One region of the Bradyrhizobium sp. 170 genome, then DNA from elsewhere that is predicted to be linked to it. Evidence: predicted binding sites of a transcription regulator. Region 1 holds the regulator's gene; each other region holds the start of a gene.
The links. Region 1 encodes PhoB, which activates phosphate uptake and scavenging genes when phosphate is short. Its sites were predicted from a motif close to TGTCATNNANCTGTCAT; they were not measured.

Region 1 (4,139 bases):
CCGATGGGCGGCTTCTCGGCCTTCGCCGGCTGTCTGGCTCTCGCTGTGATCGTGATCCCGGTGGTGGTCCGCACCACCGAGGACATGCTCGGGCTGGTGCCCAATCCGCTGCGCGAGGCGGCGTCCGCGCTCGGCCTGCCGCGCTCGCTGGTGATCCGGCGGATCGCCTATCGCGCGGCCCGGTCGGGCCTGATCACCGGCGTCCTGCTGGCGACCGCCCGCGTCGCCGGCGAGACCGCGCCGCTGCTGTTCACCGCGCTGTCGAACCAGTTCTTCAGCCTCGATATGACCAAGACGATGGCGAACCTGCCGGTCACCATCAACAACTTCGTCCAGAGCCCCTATGTCTACTGGAAGCAGCTCGCCTGGAGCGGGGCGCTCTTGATCACGCTCACCGTACTTGCCCTGAATATTGGCGCGCGCATTCTTGGCGCCGAGAGGACATCCAAATGACCGATCTCTCCGTATCCGTGAGTACCGCGAGCGGGCCCGTTCCGCAGGTGGCGCTGCCCGAGGCCGCGCCCAAGGTGACCGCGCGCGGCCTGAATTTTTACTATGGCGAGCATCACGCGCTGAAGAACATCAACCTGACGCTCGGCACAAACCGCGTCACCGCCTTCATCGGCCCGTCCGGCTGCGGCAAGTCCACGCTGCTGCGGATCTTCAACCGGATGTACGACCTCTATCCCGGCCAACGCGCGACCGGCCAGTTGATGCTCGACCAGACCAACGTCCTTGATTCCAAGCTCGATCTGAACCTGCTGCGCGCCCGCGTCGGCATGGTGTTCCAGAAGCCGACGCCGTTCCCGATGACGATCTACGAAAACATCGCCTTCGGCATCCGCCTCTATGAGAAGATCTCCAAGTCGGAGATGGACGGCCGGGTCGAAAAGGCGCTGCGTGGCGGTGCGCTGTGGAACGAGGTCAAGGACAAGCTCAATGCAAGCGGCCTGTCGCTGTCCGGCGGCCAGCAGCAGCGGCTCTGCATCGCCCGCACCGTGGCGGTGCGGCCCGAGGTGATCCTGTTCGACGAACCCTGTTCGGCCCTTGACCCGATCTCGACCGCCAAGATCGAGGAACTGATCCAGGAACTGGCGGAAGATTACACCATCGCCATCGTCACCCATAACATGCAGCAGGCGGCCCGCGTTTCGGACAAGACCGCCTTCATGTATCTCGGCGAGTTGATCGAGTTCGACGACACCAACAAGATTTTCACCTCGCCGAGCGATCGACGTACCCAGGACTACATCACCGGCCGGTTCGGTTGAGGAGATAAAACATGGCATCCGAACACACCGCCAAGGCATTTGACACCGATCTCCAGGAACTGACCCGTCTCGTCGCCGAGATGGGCGGCCTGGCTGAGCGCATGATCACCGAATCCGTCGATGCGCTTGTCCGCCGCGACGTCGCCCTCGGCAAGCGCGTCGTCGATTCAGACGTCGAAATCGACCGCCTGCAACATTTGATCGAGGAACGCGCGGTGCTGACCATCGCGCGGCGCCAGCCGATGGCGATCGATCTGCGCGAGATCGTCGGCGCCATGCGGGTCGCTACCGATCTGGAGCGGATCGGCGACCTCGCCAAGAACATGGGCAAGCGCGTCGCGGCGCTGGAGAACGATTTCCAGCCGCTGAAGCTGATGCGCGGCCTCGAACACATGACCGATCTCGTGCAGTCGCAGGTCAAGTCGGTGCTGGACGCCTATGCGGCGCACGATCTGCCGGCGGCGATGGCGGTGTGGAAGGGCGACGAGGAAGTCGACGCCATCTGCACCTCGCTGTTCCGCGAGCTCCTGACCTACATGATGGAAGATCCGCGCAACATCTCGTTCTGCATCCATTTGATGTTCTGCGCCAAGAACATCGAGCGGATCGGCGACCACGCCACCAATATCGCCGAGACCGTGTTCTACATGATCGAGGGACAGCAGATGCTCGACAAGCGCCCGAAAGGCGACATGACGACGTTTGCTACCGCCGTACCCAACACTTGATAAAGCGTTTTCAAGCGAAGTGGAGACCGGTTCGCGTGAAGAAAACGCGTCAAACAGAAGAGGCGAAAGCAGAATGAGCGCGCGCATTATGGTGGTCGAGGACGAGGAAGCGCTGACCACGCTGCTGCGCTACAACCTCGACGCCGAAGGCTATGACGTCGAAACCGTTGCCCGCGGCGACGATGCGGATACGCGGCTGAAGGAGCGTGTGCCCGATCTCGTCGTGCTCGACTGGATGTTGCCGGGACTGTCCGGCATCGAGCTCTGCCGCCGCCTGCGCGCCCGGCCGGAGACCAAGCAGTTGCCGATCATCATGCTCACCGCACGCGGCGAGGAGAGCGAGCGGGTGCGAGGCCTTGCGACCGGCGCCGACGATTACATCGTAAAACCGTTCTCGGTGCCGGAACTGCTGGCGCGGGTGAAGGGGTTGTTACGGCGCGCAAGCCCCGAGCGGCTCGCCACCGTGCTCACCTATGGCGACATCGAACTCGATCGCGAGAAGCGCCGCGTCGCGCGCTCGGGCCGCCAGATCGATCTTGGCCCGACCGAGTATCGCTTGCTGGAATTTTTCCTGGAGCATCCCGGCCGCGTCTTCAGCCGCGAGCAATTGCTCGACAGCGTCTGGGGCCGCGACATCTATATCGACGAGCGCACCGTCGACGTGCATATCGGCCGCCTGCGCAAACTGCTCAATCCCGGCCGCGAGCAGGACCCGATCCGCACCGTGCGCGGCGCGGGATACGCGCTGGATGACCGGTTTGCGAAGGTGGAGCCGTAGCGCTCCACCGCGTCACCCATACTCCATCGTCGTCCCCGCCTAGTGCGCAATTGCGCACGGGGCGCGGGGACCCATAACCACAAATCTCGATTGTTGTAATACGCTGGTGCTCCAGCGTGACATAACCACGAACGCCTGCGGTTATGGGTCCCTGCGTTCGCAGGGACGACGGCGGATATTTCCCGCGTAACTTACGATCGCCCTTACCGCGTCGGCTTCGGCGCCTGCCTCCGCCGGTCGGCGGCCGGTTGATACGCCACGCGCGAGTGATGCGCGCAATAGGGCAGGCCCGAAAGCGCCTTGCCGCCGCAGAAGAAGAATTCCGGGCTCGAGGGATCGCCGACCGGCCAGTGGCAGGTGGCCTCGTTCAGTTCGAGCAGCGACAGCCGCTGGCTCATCGGCACCACGTTGTCGAAGGCGATCGGATCCGGCTCCATCTCGACCTCGAAGGCGTGCGCGAGCGCGGTGTTGCCGCGCGAGACCGGGCGCGACACCCGCATCATCTGCTGGGCCGGGCGCGCCTTGCGCTGCCGCGGGGCGGCCGAGGAGGGGCTCTTGGCGCGGCCGGACAGGCCCAGCCGGTGCACTTTGCCGATCACGGCGTTTCGCGTCACATTTCCGAGTTCCGCGGCGATCTGGCTGGCCGATAATCCGGCTTCCCAGAGCTTCTTCAGCTGCTCGACGCGATCGTCGGACCAGGTCAATACCGTCATCGCATTCTTCCCTTCGCATCGCGCCGGCCAATCAGGGCAGCGCTGGCGACGTCATTCGTCTCAAAAAATCCCTGCGGTCAGAATCCCTTAGCCCTCGCCGGGCGCGAAAACCGCGCCCGAACGTCTACGCCTGCACAAATGGACTCTAGGGATCAGAACTGCCGCACGAGATGTCGTACCCGACAGCCCAAACGCTACAATATGGCGTGACTCGGGCGCAAGAGTCCGGGCCCGCGCGTCCACATGTTCCGATATCTAGGCATTGCACTGCGTGTTTTCCACCACACCGCAATCTTACGGATTTTCTTATCTTGCAGTGCAGGAAAGGCGGCTTCGTGGCGTGTTGACAGCGCCCCCCGCCCACATAGAATACCTCTCACGTGCCGCCCTTAAGAGGCGGCACGTTTCGTTTTCGCAAGACCGGCCGTTGCCGCGTTCGCGCCAATGCACGCGTGTGCTCCGCGGCAGGTCTTGAAAGCGGGTCTCAAACCTTCAGTGCAAACCTTTTGTGATCGCCATGACCAATAGCGCCACGTCGCATCTGCTTCCCGTCTTTGCCAGGGTCGATCTCGGCTTCGAGCGCGGCGAGGGCTGTTGGCTGACCGCCACCAATGGCGATCGCTATCTCGACTTCACCTCGGGGGTTGCG
Region 2 (4,139 bases), 4.2 Mb from region 1:
GCTTCATGTCGGCATTTTCGACAATCTCGGAAAACAGCTTTCCAAGCGCCCCGGTGGAATGAATCGCAATCGCCAGCACGCCGGCCATCGGGCCGAGACCGAAGGCGATGACGAAGATCAGCGCGAACACGATGCCGGGAACGGTGCGGGCAAATTCCAGCAAGCGGCGAATGACGAAACGAAGCCACCGCGCCGGCGAGGTGTTTTGGGCGGCGAAGAAGTTCAGTGCAAAGGCCAGCACCGCCCCGATCATGGTGCCGACATAGCTGATCAGAATGGTCTCGGCCAACATCCAGAGCCATTTGCGCCAGCCCCAGAACCACTCGGCCGGATTGCTCCACACCCTGGTGCCGTCTTCCAGCGTCAGAATGCGGTCAAAATAGCTGACGAAGTTTCCGAAATAAGTGAACAGGGTGCGCAGGTTCACTTCCGCGCCGAACGCCGCGACGACAAGCGCTGCAAGAAAAGCCGCCGCCGCCAGCGCCAGCCGCAACCGCTTGCGCGCCACCGCCCCGCGATAGGCCGCGTTGAGAACGGCCAGTTGCGCGCCTGGAAGGATGGATACGGCTGATGTCATTGAGGCGTTCTGCCCGGGGCCCTAATTCAAAAAAAGGCCGGGCCACGCGGACCCGGCCTCATTTGTTTCTACCGATCGATCAGGACGCCCTCTTCTTACGCAACGCATCGACGAACTTGATCAACTCGATAGTACCGTCCCAGTCCTTGGTGGTTGCCGGGTTGAAGCCTTTCTTCTGACCGTCGGACAGGCGGTCGAACGCGGCCTTGTCCTTGGTCGGCGCTTCGGTGAACGCCTTGGCAATCGCCGCCTTCAGATCTGCCGGAAGGTCCGAATTACAGGCATAGGGTCCGTTGATGATCGGGGCCGACTTGTGGATGATCCGGAAGTCGTCCTTCTTCATCGGCGACCCGTCGGCATTCTTCAGCATGCCCTTGTGCAGCATCTGGGCGAGCGTCGAGTCGCCGTCGTTGGTCCACTGATTGGCGGCGACTTCGACGGTGCCCTGCGACAGCGCCAGCATGGCGTTCTCGTGGCTGCCGGTGAAAACGACCTTGCCGAAATAACCGTCAGCGTCGGAGATACCCAGCTTGTCGAGCTCGAAGCGCGGCACGTTGTTGCCCGAGGTCGAGTTCGGATCGACCAGGCCGAGATTCTTGCCCTTCAGTTGATCGATATTCTTGTAGGGGCTCGACGCCTTGACGAAGAACACCGAGTAATAGCCGGTCGAGCCATCGGCATTGATGTCGTTGGCGAAGGCGTCGGTCTTGACGCCGGTCAGGCGGGCGCGGGCAAACGATGCCGAGCCGTAGCTTGCGATATGGATGTTGCCGGCGCGCTGGCCTTCGATGACGGCGGCATAGTCATTGGCGATGCGCAGCGTGACCTTGACGCCGAGTTCCTTGGACAAATAGGCCACGAACGGCGTCCAGCGCTCGGTCACGCCCGAAGCGTTTTCGGCCGGCACCACCGCAAAAGTCAGTTCCGGATATTTGCTCTTCCAGTCCTGCGCCGAGGCGGAAGCGGTGAACGCCAGCGCGGCTGCGCCGGCCAGAACGATACGACGAGTGATCATGGTGAGCCCTCTTGTTGTGGTTACGCCTGTTCGCCGATTGCAGGTTTGCAACCGGCTACCCTGTACAGAAATGACACTCAGGCTGCGGCAGCCGTGCCGAGTTCAGGCACCGCCGCGCCGTCCGGCACCTGCGCGGGCGCGGTGCCCATGACGTCGTTGGCTTCGAGATCGTAGAGTTCGCGCGCGATGCGATCGGTCAGCGTCTCGGGCGCACCGTCGAACACCACACGACCGGCCGCCATGCCGATCAGCCGGTCGCAATAGCTTCGCGCCAGATCGAGCGAATGCAGGTTGCAGACGACGGTGATGCCGAAATGCTTGTTGATGCGCAGCAGCGCGTCCATCACGATCCGCGTGTTGCGCGGGTCGAGCGAAGCAATCGGCTCGTCGGCAAGAATAATGTCAGGCTCCTGCACCAGCGCCCGCGCGATCGCGACGCGCTGCTGCTGGCCGCCGGAAAGCTGGTCGGCGCGCTGGGCGGCGACCCCTGCCATATCGAACTGGTCCAGCGCTGACAGCGCCAGCGCCCTGTCCTCTTCCGGCCAGAGCTGTGTCAGCGAGCGCCAGGACGGAATTTCCGCCAGCCGCCCCATCAGCACATTGGTCAGGACGTCGAGCCGGCCGACCAGATTGAACTGTTGAAAGATCATCGCGGAGCGCGCACGCCATTGCCGCAGATCTTTGCCGCGCAATGCGGTCACGTCGACGCCTTCAAACAGAATGCGCCCTTCGGACGGTTCAGCGAGGCGGTTGATCATCCGGAGCAGCGTCGACTTGCCGGCGCCGGAGCGGCCGATCACTCCGACGAAGCTGCCGGGCGCGATCGAGAATGACGCGTTATCCACCGCGGCTTTGGTGCCGAACCGGCACGTCAAACCTTCTACCACCAGCATGCACTGCTCCAGAGTTCCAGTCGTGCAGCATCGCTAACGGCTCGATCTAACAGTTGTGTGACACGGATGCCGCGGTGCGGCGTTCGTCCACAGCGCTGGCTGGCGTCACGCATCTGTCATGATCTTGTCATCAAGCGCATCGAAGACGAACGCACGCCAATGATCCTTCCTCGATTGCTGATGGACACCACCGATGGCCGGCAAGATGCTTTCCACTGAACCGGCCGTCGATCCCACCGCATCGGTGCGCGACTGCCAGTTTGGCGCCTACACCGAGGTCGGCGCGCGGACCATCCTGCTCGAAGTCGCGATGGCCGACTATTCCTACGTCGTGAATGACGCGCAGATCACCTACACGACGATCGGCAAATTCTGTTCGATCGCGGCGATAACGCGGATCAACCCGGGCAATCACCCGATGCACCGGGCCTCGCAGGCGCATTTCACCTATCGCGCCAGCAGCTATTTTCCGGGCGAGAGCGACGATGCCGAATTCTTTGCATGGCGGCGCAGGCATCACGTCCATATCGGCCATGACGTCTGGATCGGCCACGGCGCGGTCATCCTGCCCGGCCGTTCGATCGGCACCGGCGCGGTGGTCGCTGCCGGCGCCATCGTAACCAAGGACGTCCCCGCCTATACGATCGTTGCAGGTAACCCGGCCCGGCCGATCAAGCGGCGGTTTCCGGAATCCATTGCCGGACGGCTTGCGGAGCTTGCGTGGTGGGACTGGGACCATGAGACGCTTCGCCGCGCCCTGCCCGATTTCCGCAAGCTCGACGTCGAGAGCTTTCTCGACAAGTACGAAGCCGCTGCCGCATCTGGCCGCCTCCGTTTCAACCAGAGTGCTGCATCGTGACCGAACTGTTCATTGAAGGTGGCCGGGCCCTGCTCGGCAACGAAATCATCGAAACCACGTTGCGGATTGGCGGCCGCGAGATCATTGCCGTGGGTACGGACAACAGCCATAGCTCGCCCAGCATCGATGCCGACGGACTGCTTGTGCTGCCGGGCATTGTCGACCTGCATGGCGATGCCTTCGAGCGGCAGATGATGCCGCGCCCCGGGGTTGATTTTCCGATCGACGTCGCACTGGTCGACAGCGACCGGCAGGCGGTCAGCAACGGCATCACGACCGTCTATCACGCCACGACCTGGTCGTGGGAGCCTGGCCTGCGCAGCGCGGACAATGCGCGAAAGTTGCTGGAGGCGATCGAGCAGATGCGGCCACAGCTCGCCGCCGACACCCGCTTCCATTTGCGCCACGAGACCTACAATCTCGACGCCGAAGGCGAAATCATCGACTGGCTGTCGGAAGGCCGCGTCGACCTGTTCGCATTCAACGACCACATGGACTCGACGGTTGCGAGCCTCACCAAACCGCTGAAGCGCAGCCGAATGGTCGAGCGCACGGGGCTCACCAATGAGGCGTTCGACCGCCTGGTGCAAAGCGTGGTCACCCGCAGCCACGATGTGCCGGCTTCGATCGCCCGGCTGGCGCAGACGGCGCGCGCGGCTGATGTCCGGATGCTCTCGCATGACGACGAAAGCCCGACGATGCGGCAGGCCTTTCGTGCGCAGAGCGTTGCCATCGCCGAATTCCCAGTCAACGAGGAAACCGCCCGCGACGCCGCCGAAGCCGGTGATTTCATCG
Region 3 (4,139 bases), 2.0 Mb from region 1:
GCCGGCTTCGCTGACCCTCATCTGCCTCCTCGCCGCGCTAGCCGGCGCGGCGCTGATCGCGCTCACGATGGGCGCCGCCGGCATTCCGCTGGCGCGGCTGCCGGCCGCGCTCGGCGTGTGGGGCGACGCCGCAGCGGGTCCGACGCTTGCGCGCGACCAGCTCGTGCTGTGGTCGATCAGGATTCCGCGGATCGCGGCGGCCGCGATGGTAGGCGCCCTGCTCGCCGCATCGGGGGCCATCATGCAGGGGCTGTTTCGCAACCCCCTCGCCGACCCCGCGCTGGTCGGCGTTTCCTCCGGCGGCGCACTGGCGGCAGCCGCCGCGATCGTGTTCACCGACAGCCAGATCGGCCAAGACTTGCGCTTCATGCAGCATCAATTGCTGCCGATCGCGGCGTTTGCGGGCTCGCTGGTCACGACGGTGATCCTCTATTCGATCGCGAGCCGCTCCGGGCGGACGTCGATCGCGATCTTCCTGCTGGCCGGCATTGCGATTGCCGCCATCGCCAATGCCGGCATCGGGCTTCTGGTGTTCATCGCCGACGACCGCCAGTTGCGCGACATCACGTTCTGGATGCTGGGCTCGCTGAGCGGCGCGACCTGGCCCAAGCTCGCCACGCTGGCGCCGGTACTGGGGCTCGCTTTGGTCGCCTGCGTCTCGATCGCGCGCGGCCTCGATGTCCTGGTGCTCGGCGAGGCCGAGGCGTTTCACAGCGGCGTCGACGTCGAGCGCCTGAAGCGGATTTCGATCGTGCTGGTGTCGGCGATGACGGGCGTTGCGGTTTCGGTCTGCGGCGTGGTCGGCTTTGTCGGCATCGTGGTGCCGCATCTGCTGCGTCTGGTAATCGGGCCGGCGCACCGGCTGCTGCTGCCAGCCTCGATGTTGTTGGGTGCGGTGCTGATGGTAGGCGCCGATACGTTGGCCCGCACCATCGTGGCGCCCGCGGAAATGCCGATCGGCATCCTGACGGCGGCGATCGGGGCACCGTTCTTCCTAGGCATGCTGCTGCGCCAGCGCGGGCTGGTTTCGCTATGACCGCCATTCTCGAAGCGCAGGCGATCTCGATGGTGGTCAGCGGCGCCACGCTGGTCGACGGCATCGATCTGCGCATCAAAGCCGGCGAGATGGTCGCGATCGTCGGCCCCAACGGCGCCGGAAAATCGACGCTGCTGCGAATGCTGTCCGGCGATCTCCGCCCGACACGCGGGCAGATCAGGCTGAAAGAGCGCGACATCCACCTCTATGCGCCGCGCCTCCTCGCCCATCACCGTGCAATGCTGTCGCAGCACGTCAACGTCACCTTCCCGTTCACGGTCGAGGAAATCGTCCATATGGGCGCCGGCGATAGCGGCCGCGCCGCCGCGCAGCGGCTGGTCGATACGGCGCTCGGCGAAGTCGATCTCGCGCATTTCGCTCACCGGCAATTGCCGACGCTCTCCGGCGGCGAACAGCAACGCGCGCATTTTGCCCGCGTGCTGGTGCAGCTTGCCTGCGGCGAAGAGCAGCACGGCCCGGGGATTCTGCTGCTGGACGAGCCGACCTCCAGCCTCGACATGCGTCACCAGATCGATCTGGTGGAAACGGCGCGGCGGCGCGCGCAGAACGGCACGGCCGTCATCGCCGTTCTGCACGATCTCAATCTGGCGATGCGCTTCGCCGACCGGATCGTGCTGCTGCACCGCGGCCGGCTCGCCGTCGACGGCGGTCGCGCTGACGCAATCACGGCCGAGACCATCCGCCGGATTTTTGAAGTCGACGTCACGATCGACTACACCGATCAGGGCGTGCCGTTCCTGCTGCCGCAAACCATGCGGCCGGCCGGCGCGCCGACGGCATAACGCCGCAAGGCTTATCCAACGGCGTTACAGGTTCTTCACAAAACTGTCAGCCAATTGTAACGGCCGCTCCGCAAGACACTCCGCATCGTCATTCACAGGAGATCCGCCATGCGCGTGTCATTGCTCTGCTCCGTCGCGTCTGTCTTTCTGGCCAGTGCCGCCTTTGCACAGGGCGAAGGCGAGTTTCCCGCCACGCTGAAGGGCCACGCCGTGCTGCCGGCGCAGAGCTTCATCGACGCGCCCGCCGATGCGCCTGATGATCTCAAGACGGCAGGCAAATACACCACCGGCCGCCGTGTCGATGCTGTCGGCAGCGTGATGGGCAAATCCTATGAGTGGCCGACCGGCGTATCGCTGCCGTTCAAGGGCCAGCCGCTACAGGGCCATTCCGGCATCAAGGTGATGCCGGACGGTTCGTTCTGGGTGCTCACCGACAACGGCATGGGCTCACGCTACAACTCGGCGGATTCGATGCTCTACCTCAACCGCCACAAGATCGACTGGGCGACCGGCAAGATCGATCGGCAGGAAACCATCTTCCTGCACGACCCCGACAAGAAAGTGCCGTTCCGCATCCTGCATGAAGACACGGCAAAACGTTATCTCACCGGCGCCGACTTCGACACTGAAGGATTTCAGATCGTCGGCGACACCTTCTGGATCGGCGATGAATTCGGCCCCTATGTGCTGAAGGCCGACAAGACCGGCAAGATCCTGGCCGTGTTCGAAACCACCGCCGATGGCAAGCCGGTACGCTCGCCCGACCATTGGTCGGTGCAGTCGCCGGCAGCACCAGGCGCGAGCTACACCACGGTCAATCTGCGCCGCTCCAAGGGTTATGAAGGCTTTGCCGCGTCGAAGGACGGAAAATTCCTCTACGGCCTGCTCGAAGGCCCGCTGTGGGACGCCGAGAAGAAGGACTTTGAAAAGATCGACGGCAAGGAAGCCTCGCGTATTCTCGAGTTCGACGTCGCCGCGGAGAAGTTTACCGGCCGCTACTGGACTTACGCCTTCGAGCAGAACGGCAACGCCATCGGCGACTTCAACATGATCGACGCCACAAGTGGCATGGTCATCGAGCGCGACAATGGCGAAGGCACCGCCGACAAGGCCTGCCCGCAAGGCCAGCGCGGCGAGAACTGCTTTGCTGATCTGGCCAAATTCAAGCGCGTCTACAAGATCGAACTGTCCGACGCCAATGCCGGAAGGCCGGTGCGCAAGGTCGCCTATATCGACCTGATGAAGATCAAGGATCCCGACAACAAGGCGCGCAAGCCGCTCAATGACGGCGTGCTGACCTTCCCGTTCTTCACCATCGAGAACGTCGACCGCGTCGACGAGACGCATATCATCGTCGGCAACGACAACAACCTGCCGTTCTCGTCGAGCCGCGAGCCGAACAAGGCGGATGACAATGAGTTTGTGCTGCTTGAGGTCAGCGAGTTTTTGAAGGCGAAGTGAGTTCGTTCGCCTCACCTGCCTCTACAGCGTCATCGCCCGGCTTGACCGGGCGCCCAGTACGCCGCGGCGCCTATTGTGTGTACACTTCGGCGCTGCGGAGTACTGGATGCCCCGCCTTCGCGGGGGCATGACGGAGAAGATGCTCAGCAAGCCCTACCCCGCCGGCACCATCACGACGCCCTTGTCCTTGGGCCAGCGTATCCGCCAGGCGAAGTTGATATCCTTGACCTCGCCTGCCTTCGCCTCAAAAGCCCATTCCAGCACGCCGCGTCTGTCGCGGATGTTGCTGGCGGTCGGCGGGGTCGTCGACGGCAACATCTCGACCAAGATGTCCTCGTTCTCGCTGACCGGCAACTGATCCTCGATCGCGATCCGGATCGGAAAATCGTGGCCGTTGCGCACGACCGTCTTGAACGCGCGCTCGTCGGTCTTCGACGTCGTCACGATCAGGCCGGCCGAGCCCTCGTTGCGCTTGAGAACGGTGCGTTCGATCTTGATCTTGTCGTCGGCGCCGAAGCCGAGCCGCACGGTTTCGTCCTTGCTCGCCGCGGCCATCAGCCCGCGGCCGACGAAGACACCGTCGCGATAGATCGAAACCCGGCCGGGCAGCAATGGCGCGTCCTCGGTCTGCTTGAAGCTGGCTTCCAGGAACGCGGTCGGATCCAGCAGCGGCGCCGCGCGCACGGCGAGATCGGGCGCGATGGTCGCGGTGGAAACGCGCAGGCTCTTGGCGCCTTCGCTGGCACTGAGGCTGACGCGGCCGGGAATCTTGAACACCACCTGGAAGCCGCTGACATCGGCCGTGGCCTGTTGCTCGGCCGCCTTCTCCATCACGGGTT

Region 2: phnC (phosphonate ABC transporter ATP-binding protein) is a predicted target of PhoB. The motif match lies at 2,589-2,605, and genes of this name have one in related genera.
Region 3: IVB05_RS36095 (esterase-like activity of phytase family protein) is a predicted target of PhoB. The motif match lies at 1,884-1,900, and genes of this name have one in related genera.

What each region holds. Positions count from the first base shown of each region.
Region 1 is NZ_CP064703.1:589,906-594,044, forward strand. It holds gene pstA (phosphate ABC transporter permease PstA) at 1-453, shown strand, start outside; gene pstB (phosphate ABC transporter ATP-binding protein PstB) at 450-1,271, shown strand; gene phoU (phosphate signaling complex protein PhoU) at 1,283-1,999, shown strand; gene phoB (phosphate regulon transcriptional regulator PhoB) at 2,073-2,777, shown strand; gene IVB05_RS02760 (GcrA family cell cycle regulator) at 2,981-3,490, opposite strand; gene IVB05_RS02765 (aspartate aminotransferase family protein) at 4,008-4,139, shown strand, end outside.
Region 2 is NZ_CP064703.1:5,624,987-5,629,125, forward strand. It holds gene phnE (phosphonate ABC transporter, permease protein PhnE) at 1-577, opposite strand, end outside; gene phnD (phosphonate ABC transporter substrate-binding protein) at 657-1,592, opposite strand; gene phnC (phosphonate ABC transporter ATP-binding protein) at 1,670-2,485, opposite strand; gene IVB05_RS26170 (DapH/DapD/GlmU-related protein) at 2,679-3,344, shown strand; gene IVB05_RS26175 (alpha-D-ribose 1-methylphosphonate 5-triphosphate diphosphatase) at 3,341-4,139, shown strand, end outside.
Region 3 is NZ_CP064703.1:7,735,606-7,739,744, forward strand. It holds gene IVB05_RS36085 (iron ABC transporter permease) at 1-1,036, shown strand, start outside; gene IVB05_RS36090 (heme ABC transporter ATP-binding protein) at 1,033-1,839, shown strand; gene IVB05_RS36095 (esterase-like activity of phytase family protein) at 1,948-3,300, shown strand; gene IVB05_RS36100 (mucoidy inhibitor MuiA family protein) at 3,454-4,139, opposite strand, start outside.